Regions from separate parts of the Brevibacterium sp. VCM10 genome, predicted to be linked through region 2. Evidence: riboswitches for the same ligand, from Rfam matches in the RefSeq annotation. Region 2 holds a riboswitch; the other holds the start of a gene.
What was found. Region 2 has a riboswitch for thiamine pyrophosphate ahead of thiO (glycine oxidase ThiO). Riboswitches for the same ligand answer to the same signal wherever they lie in the genome.
Positions count from the first base shown of each region.

Region 1: linked by a shared signal. The riboswitch ahead of AD89_RS0101545 (hydroxyethylthiazole kinase) and the one ahead of thiO (glycine oxidase ThiO) in region 2 are both predicted to bind thiamine pyrophosphate.

Region 1 is NZ_JAJB01000008.1:23,384-27,944, forward strand. It holds gene thiD (bifunctional hydroxymethylpyrimidine kinase/phosphomethylpyrimidine kinase) at 52-981, opposite strand; gene thiE (thiamine phosphate synthase) at 978-1,793, opposite strand; gene AD89_RS0101545 (hydroxyethylthiazole kinase) at 1,790-2,719, opposite strand; TPP riboswitch at 2,707-2,840, opposite strand; gene AD89_RS0101555 (sugar ABC transporter permease) at 3,048-4,259, opposite strand; gene AD89_RS0101560 (ATP-binding cassette domain-containing protein) at 4,256-4,561, opposite strand, start outside.
Region 2 is NZ_JAJB01000028.1:54,307-58,867, reverse strand. It holds gene AD89_RS0108355 (alpha-hydroxy acid oxidase) at 1-52, opposite strand, end outside; gene AD89_RS0108350 (hypothetical protein) at 300-875, shown strand; gene AD89_RS0108345 (ketopantoate reductase family protein) at 829-1,794, opposite strand; gene thiE (thiamine phosphate synthase) at 1,791-2,474, opposite strand; TPP riboswitch at 2,486-2,589, shown strand; gene thiO (glycine oxidase ThiO) at 2,579-3,739, shown strand; gene thiS (sulfur carrier protein ThiS) at 3,736-3,993, shown strand; gene AD89_RS0108325 (thiazole synthase) at 3,995-4,561, shown strand, end outside.

The DNA of each region.
Region 1 (4,561 bases), on a different contig from region 2:
TCGAGTGAGTTGGCGGTTCCGGTGAGGTGGTGGTCAGGCGGGATGGATACCTCAGGCCGGTCGACCGCGGACGACGTCGACCTGGTGGTCGACGGGTCCGTGGGCGCCCTCCGGATCCAGACTCAGCTGCCAGTCCGCAGCCGAGTTCAGGGCGCGAGCGAGAAAATCGAGGGCATTGCCGACAGCCTCGCCGAGGAGGTCGGACCCGATCGCCGCGCGTGACCGATCTTTCCCGGTCGGGGCCGCCGGATCGGCAGGTCCCCCGGCGGCAGCTGCGCGTTCACGGCCGAGGACGGCCACCTCGGCGGTGATCGCAGCCGAGAGAGTGCACCCTGTTCCGTGCGTGTTCATCGTCGTCACGCGGGGGTGGGTGAACTCCCGGACCTGACCGTCGCTCGTGGCGAGGATGTCGATGACCTCGTCATCGCTGCCGTGTCCGCCCTTGAGCAGGACCGCTCCGGGCCCCCGCTCGAGCAGGCGCCCGGCCTGGTCACGCATGGCTTCGGTCGTCTGCGCTTCGGGTTCGTCATCGCTGATGAGCAGGGCCGCCTCGGGGAGGTTGGGGGTGATGAGGTCGGCGACGGGCAGCAGGTGGGTGCGCACGGCGTCGACGGCATCGGCCTCGAGGAGGCGATGGCCGGAGGTCGCGATCATCACCGGGTCGACGGTGAAGAAGCCGAGCCGGCCTTCGGCGGCGCGGGCGACGACGAGTTCGACGAGGTCACGGCTGCCGAGCATCCCCGATTTCGTCGCATCGACGGGCAGGTCGCCGAGCACGGACTCGAACTGATCGGCGACGAAATCGACGTCGATCGGATAGACGCGCGACACCCCGTGCGTGTTCTGCGCGACGAGGGCGGTAATGACGGTCGTGCCCATGGTCTTCCGCGCGGTGAAGGTCTTGAGGTCGGCGTGAATACCGGCGCCGCCGGAGGGGTCGGTGCCGGCGATTGACAAGGTGATCGGCGGGCGGGTCGTCACTGGTCGCTCCCGGTGAAAGCGGCCAGCAGCTCTTCGGCCGCCGACTTCGGATCGTCGGCCAGGCAGATCGCCGAGACCACACAGATTCCGATCAGTCCACGTCCGTGCAGGTCGGGGGCACGGTCGGCGGTGATGCCGCCGATGGCGACGGCGGGGAGGCCGGCTTCTGCCGCCAGCTCGCCGAGGCGCTCCGGTCCGATGCCGTCGGGGGCGTCGGCTTTTGTGGAGGTGTCATAGACCGGTCCGATGCCGACGAGGTCGACGACTCCGGAGTTGCGGGCGGCGGCGAATTCGTCGCTGTTCGCGGCCGAGAGACCGATGAGCGGTGCCGCACCCAGGGCGGCGCGCACCTCGGCGACGGTGGCATCGGTTTGGCCGACGTGGATGTGCACGGTCTCGCCTTCGTCGATGAGGCGGCGGGCCACCTCGACGCGGTCGTTGAGGACGACGGGGACCGTGCGGTCGGTGTCGCGGGTGGCGGCGTCGACGGCGGCGATGACCTGGCGGGTGAGCGAGTAGAAGCCGGCGTCGTCGATGTCCTTGTCGCGGACCTGGACGATGCCCACTCCCCCGGCGACGGCGGCCTGCACGGTCTCGGCGACGGTGCGGCCGGCGGTTTCGCATTGCGCGGAGTCGGTGACGAGGTAGAGGCGCGTGTCGATTCCGGCGAAGCGGTCGGTCACGGCGGCGCGGTTAGCGGCGGCGCCGTTCGGGTTGTCAGCGATGTGGGCGGCGGCGCGGTCCGGGGTGTCAGCGATGTGGGCGGCGGCGCGGTCCGGGGTGTCAGCGATGTGGGCGGATCCGGCGGTCATGCCTGGACGCCTTCGTTGGCGGTATCGCTGACAGTGGTGAGCGTGTCGAGGCTGATTCTCGCCTGTGCGAGTCGGTCACCGTCGACGGCGTGGAGTGCGTCGAGGAAGTTCACCGAGTAGCTGCCCGGCCCCTTCGCGCCGTCGGCGGCGAGTTCGCCGGCGACCGCGAAGTGCGCGTGGGCGGCGACGACGGCTTCGAACCTCGCCGAGGCGGCCCCACCGTCCCCGGACCCGTTCGTGGCGTTGACGGCCGAGGCATCGGCGTCGGGGTCGGCCAGTCCTGCCCGGGCGGCAGCCAGGTAGGCGACGGTGACGGCGCCGAGAGAGCACCCGGTGCCGATGACCAGCGGCATGAACTCATGTCCGCCGGTGATGCGGGCGACGTGGTCGGTGCCGTCGATATGGGCGACGACGGCATCGGTGGGTCCGGACACGGCGACGATGGCCCCGGTTTCCCTGGCCAGCTTTGCGGCGGCGGGGAGGACGGCATCGACTTCATCGGTGGAGTCGACGCCGCGACCGCCGAGTCCGACTCCGGCGAGAGCTGCGATCTCGGAGGCATTGCCGCGGATGGCGGTGGGGTGATCGGCGGCGGCGCGGCGGATGCGGGAGGTGCGGAAGTCGACGGCGCCGACGCTCACGGGGTCGAGGACCCAGGGTTTGCCGGCGGCGTTGGCGACGTCGATGGCGGCATCGGCGGCGAGCAGCTGATGGTTGGAGGCGGTGCCGAAGTTGACGAGGACTCCGCTGGCGATGCCGGCGAACTGTCCGGCGTCGGCTTCGTGGTCGAGCATCGCCGGGGAGGCGCCGACAGCCAGGAGCACGTTCGCGCTGAACTGCTGCACGACGGTGTTCGTGATGCATTGGATGAGTGGATTGCTTGCGCGCAGTCGCGCATTCGCAGAACGCAGGTCGAAGTCAACCATGACGATCCCTTCGCTAGTATGGCCCAGATCAGGTTCGATGGGTGTTCTCTCAGCCTCGGTGTCCTCCGTGCGCAGCTCTTCGGTGCGAACGGATCTTCATGAGGCACCCCATGTCATTGGCTCCGACTGTATCAGCCCGGCTGAGGCACGGCGACTCCTTGGATGCTCAGTGCCGACCGCTCGACTTGACGTCGCTGTATCAAGCTGTGCATTGCGCGCTCGACGCTCAGGCGAGCGGTCGGCAGAGGGAGCTCTTGCGGAACCGAGCGGTCGACGACAGCTTGAGCGCTCAGCGTTGAGCGGACGCCCCTGTGCCGCCGACCCGGCACTACCCCCGCCCGACGTACCTCTGGCCGCGGCGGCTGAGCGCATCGATGACTACGGCGGTGAGCAAGACGAGCGCGGTGATGATCTGCTGTGCATCGGAGTTGAAGCCGATGAGGTAGAGACCGTTGTTGATCGCGCCGACGACCAGTGCGCCGAGCACTGCCGCCCAGGCGGTTCCGCGACCACCGAACAGCGAGGTGCCGCCGATGACGGCCGCAGCGATCGCGTTGAGCAGGTCCTGCGTGCTCACCAGCGTCGATCCCGCGTTCGTCGTCACTCCGGTCTTGATGAATCCGAACAGAGCGGCCAGCACTCCGGCAGCCATGAACACGCTGATGCGCACCCAGGTCACGCGGATGCCGGCACGTCGGGCGGCTTCGACCTTGCCGCCGACGGCGTAGATCGAACGACCATAACGGGTCTTGCGCAGCACGAGGTCGATGATGATCGCGATGACGATCATGAGGAAGAACGGCATCGCCAGACCGAAGTCCTGATTGACGAGGATGAGGAAGCCGAACACGATCGCGGCCAGCAGGACGATCCTCACGGTCACCGAAGTCCAGCTCGGAGCGCTGAGACCCTCCCGGTGGCGGCGCAACTTCGAATAGATGATGCCGACGCCGAATCCGATGATCGCGATCGCACCGAAGACATAGGCCCAGATCGCCGGGAAATAGAAGCTCGCGAAGTCGAAGGCGAAGGTGTCCGACATCGACAGGTTCTTCTGCGTACCCAGGGTTGTCAGCGTCAGGCCGGTGAACGCGAGCAAGCCGGCCAGGGTCACCACGAACGCCGGGATGCCGACGACGGCGAAGAACCAGCCCTGGATCGCACCGACGACCAGGCCGAGCAGCAGCATGATGACCAGCGCCAGGGCCGGCGGCACACCTTGCCTCACCACCAGAACACCGAGCAGCGAGGCGGCCAATCCGCCCAACTGCGCCAGGGAGAGGTCGATCTCGCCGAGGAGCAGGATGAGGTTGATGCCCAGGGCAAGTATCGCGAGGAATGCGACCTGGGTGGAGAGGTTGACGAGGTTGGCCGGAGAGATGAAGTTCGAGTCGGCCGTCTGGAAGACGATGACGATGACGATGAGGGCGAAGATGACCGGGAACGATCCGAGCTGGCCCTCTTTGACCCGTCGCAGGAACGTTCCGACGACGCCTTCGTGAGTAATCCGTTCGTCGGTGATGAAGGAATTGCGGGTCATCGACGCTCACCCCTCCGTGCCGCACGCTTGGTCACGACGTTGTCGCTGGCCCCGGTGATCGCGGCCACGAGCACGTCCGTGCGTTCGTCGCCAGGGAAGTCACCGGCGTCCTTGCCCAAGCGCAGCACGTGCACCCGCTCGCACACAGCCTGCACGTCAGCCATATTGTGGCTGACGAGCAGCACCCCGAGGTCACGTTCCTTCAGCCGTTCGATGAGGTTGAGCACCTCGGCCGTCTGGGCGACACCGAGCGCCGCCGTCGGCTCGTCGAGCATGACCAGGGAGGGTTCGCCCAGCAGCGA
Region 2 (4,561 bases):
CGAACTGCAGCAAGGGGGCGAGTTCTCTCAGATCGGGCAGTCGGCGCTTCATTTCTCTCCTCGTTCTCGGTTGAGGTAGGCGAGCACTGCCGCGACACGTCGGCTCATGGTCTCCCCTGCCTGGAGGCCGAGTTTATCGAAGATGGAGCTGATCGCCTTTTCGACGGAGCTGACCGAGACGAAGAGCCGTTCGCCGCCTTCGCCGCCTCAGTCGCAGCGGAGGCGAACGCAGCCGACGCGCCGGCCGCGGCGGATGCCGATCCGACGAATTCCGAGCCCGAGATGTCATGATGGAGAGGATGTCTCAAACACATGTGTGGTACGTCAGCTACGGATCGAACATGGCTCGCGATCGGCTCGCCTGCTATCTGCAGGGCGGGCGACCGCCAGGCGCTAAGGTGACCTATCCGGGTGCCAGAGACGCAGCACTGCCCCGTGCCGAAGCCGGGATCGAACTGCCCGGAACGATCTACTTCGCCGGCGAATCGACGGTGTGGGGCGGCGGCATGGCCTTCTATGATCATTCCGCCCCCGGACCGACCCCGGCCAAGGCCTACCTCATCACGGCCGAACAGTTCGCCGATGTGGCCGCCCAGGAGATGAACCGTCCGCCCGAGCCCGACAGTCCGCTCGAACGCCTCGTCTTCGACCTGCCGGTAGGCAGCTCACATTCTCTGGGTCCGGGCGGCTACGAAACGCTGCTCGTCCTCGATGATGCCGACGGCATCCCCATGGTCACATTCACCGCTGCCCACAGTTCGACCGACATCGAACACACTCAGCCGCAGGAGCCGTATCTGGCGATGCTGCGCACGGGCACGGCCGAGGTCAGAGCCGCTTCTGGGCTTCCCCAGCCCGCAGCTGCACAAGCGTGAGGTCGAGCAGCGGAGTCGCGACTCCTAACTCCTCTGCCTTGGCCGACAGGTCGCCGAGGATGTGCTCCGTTTCGCTCGGCAGCCCTGCCGTCACATCCCGGTAGAGGGATGAGGTGAAGGCCGAACCGTCCGCGGTGAGCATCTGCAGCGTCATGTCGTGGGAGGCCTCCGACACCGGGTGTCCGGCCGCGGCCGCCACGGCTTCGAGTTCGTCGATGATGGCATGCACGTGCGATCTGCCGCCGGCCGCCATGATCGCCCCGACGGGAGCGCGGAACAGGCATGTGACGACTCCCGCCGCGGCGATGAAGGTCCACTTCTCCCACAGCCCGTCGATGATTCCGTCGACGAGCTGGAGCTTGAATCCGGGGACGTCGAGAGCCGCGGAGATTCGCGTGGGTACGGCCGCGGCGTGAAGGTCGCCGATGGTCATCACCGCAAGGTCGGTGAGCTGGACGACGGCTCCGTCTCTGATCGTGCCGACGATCTTGACGAACCCACCGAGCACCTGACCGGGGTACCTGTGCTGCAGCTTCTCGATCTGAGCCATGCCGTTGAGGAACGGGATGATCGTCGTCTGCTCCCCCACAGCCGGTCCGATATCGTCGATGACCGAGTCGAGTCCACCCGCTTTGACCGCGACGATGACGATGTCGAAGATCCTCGGTGAGGCGCTGAGCTCCTCGGCGGTGATGACATCGACCTGGTTCGTCCGATCGGCACCGGGAGCGGTGAAGCGCAGTCCGTTCGCGCGGACCGTCGCCGCCCGAGCCTGCCGGAGCAGGAACGTGACATCGCGTCCGGCCTCCTGCAGATAGGTGCCGAACGCTCCGCCGGTGGCGCCTGCCCCGGCGATGAGAATCGACAGGCCGGCACCTGCATCGATTCCGTCGGATGCGCTGTCAGCTGCTGGGGTCATTCCAACTCCTCCTTGAGCACCCGTGCGGCCGCAGCGGGGTCGTCTGCCGAGGTTATCGCACGGACGACGACGGCACGGTTCGCGCCCGCCTGCCGGATCGCGTCCAGTCTCTCCCCTGCCGCGATGCCGCCGATCGCGAACCACGGTTTGCTCGCCTCGGCGGCGGCAGCGGTCAGCAGTGCCGTCCCCACAGCGGCACGGCCGGGTTTCGTCGGGGTCTCCCAGACCGGCCCGACACAGAAATAGTCGGTCTCCGGGTCCGCCTCGGCGGCGAGCGCCTGCTCGAGGGAATGGGTGGAGCGGCCGAGGAGGACGTCGGGGCCGAGCACGGCTCTGGCCTGAGCACTGGTGAGATCTCCCTGACCGACGTGGAAGACGTCGGCGTCGGTCAGCAGCGCGACATCGGCGCGGTCGTTGACGGAGAAGAGCTTGCCGTGGCGTGCGGCGGCATTCCTGAGGACTTCCAATGCGGCGATCTCGGCGCGGGCCTCGAGGCTCTTGTCCCTCAGCTGGATGATGTCGACTCCCCCACGGTAGGCGGCGTCGAGGAACTCGGTGAGGTCGCCTTGAGCGGTTCGGGCATCGGTGCACAGGTAGAGCGACGCTTCGGCCAATCGGGCCTGCCTCCAGGTCCTCTTTTTCTGCCGCGCTGCGGTGCGCGGTGGCATCTGTGTGGTCATGGTCATAGAGTAGAGGAGTTCGCGGGAGCCTCCCAACGAGGCTGAGAGGGCGTAGGAGCCGACCGTCAGACCTGATGCGGATCATGCCGCCGGAGGGAGAAGCTGTGAGAGTCATCGTCGTCGGCGCCGGGATCATCGGCCTGTCCACGGCCTGGTATCTGCGCCGTTTCGGTGCCGAAGTCACCATCGTCGATCCTGCCCCCGCCCAGGGTGCGAGCCATGCCGCCGCGGGGATGATCGCTCCCGCCGCCGAGGTAGTCTGGGGGCAGACTCCCCTGTATCCGCTGATGCGGACCTCGGCTCAGATGTACCCGGAATTCGCCGCAGAGGTGGCGAGCGCCACCGGCACCGATCTCGGTTTCACAGATGCCGGGACCGTGGTGTGTGCGGGTGACCGGGCTGATCTGCAGGCTCTGCGGGAGCTGCGCGAAGCACAATCGCGATCGGGTTTCGCCACCGAGCTCATCACCGGCAGTGCCGCCCGCCGTATCGAACCGTCGCTGTCGCCTGCCGTGGCCGGGGCCGTGCACATTCCCGGTGATCACTCGATCGACCCCCGTCGTGTATCGGCGGGACTGTTGTCTGCTCTTACGGCCGGCTCAGAGTCGCTTCTTATTCGGCAGCGGGTGGCCGAGCTGCTGGGCGATGGTGCGGCGACGACCGGCGTCACGCTGGGAGACGGCCGCCTGTTGGAAGCCGATCAGGTGGTCGTCTGCGCCGGCAGCGCCATCACCGAGATCGCCGGTGTCCCGCCGCTGCCGATCCGGGAAGTCTGGGGTGATGTGCTGCGCCTGCGTGCCCCCGCCGAGGCGACTCCCCTGCTGACTCGGACCATCCGCGGGCTGGTCAACGGCCGCCCCGTCTACCTGGTCCCCCGCCCCGACGGTGAGATCGTGCTCGGTGCCAGTTCCCGCGAGGACGGACTCTCCGGCACCCCTGCCGGGGCGATCCACCGGCTGCTCTCTGACGGGCAGCGATTGGTCCCGGGCATCGTCGACGCGGAGATCACCGACATCACCACCCGCGCTCGCCCCGGTTCTCCCGACGACCTGCCGATGATCGGGCGCATCGATCCCGGCTGCGTTGTGAGCACGGGGTACTTCCGCCATGGCATCCTCTTGGCCCCGTTCGGCGGCCGCCTCGGCGCCGAGCTCGCCCTGGGTGTCGCCTCCGACTGGCCTCCTGACGGAGCGCTCGAGTCCGTGTCCCCGCACCGCTTCGCCACAAACCACACCACTGCCCACCTGATGAGGAGCAACTCATGACCGATCGCGAACACTCACCGACCATCGTCCTCAACGGCGACCATCATGAGCTGCCGGGTGCCACCTCGGCGCTCGACCTCATCGCCGAGGTCACCGGACGGGAGCTGAACCCCGATGGGACACCGGCCGACGGCGGACGCTTAGGGCTGGCCCTGGCCGTCGACGGCGAGGTCATCCGTCGCGGTGCCTGGTCCGGGTTCGCCCTGGCCGACGGGCATACCGTCGACATCGTCACCGCAGTGCAGGGAGGCTGAGATGAGCTGGATGGTCGATGACGTGGAGATGTCGTCTCGCCTCGTGATGGGCACGGGCGGGGCAAGTTCCCTGAGCATCCTCGAAGACGCCCTCGTGGCCTCGGGAACCGAGCTGACCACGGTGGCGATGCGCCGCTTCGACGCCGAGTCCCGGGATTCGGTGTTCACCATGCTGCAGCGTCTGGGAATCCGGGTGCTGCCGAACACGGCCGGCTGCTATACGGCCCGGGATGCCGTGCTCACCGCCCGACTGGCCAGGGAGGCCCTGGAGACGAACTGGGTGAAACTCGAGGTCATCGCCGATGAGGTCACCCTGCTCCCGGACCCCGTCGAGCTCTTCACCGCCGCCGAGGAACTCGTCCTCGACGGTTTCACGGTCTTCGCCTATACGAACGACGATCCGGCCCTGGCGAAACGTCTGGAGGATGCCGGGGTGGCCGTGGTGATGCCGGCAGGTGCCCCGATCGGCAGCGGGCTGGGCATCCTCAACCCTCACAACATCGAGACCATCGTCTCCCGGGCGCAGGTGCCCGTCATCCTCGACGCCGGTGTCGGCACCGCTTCGGAC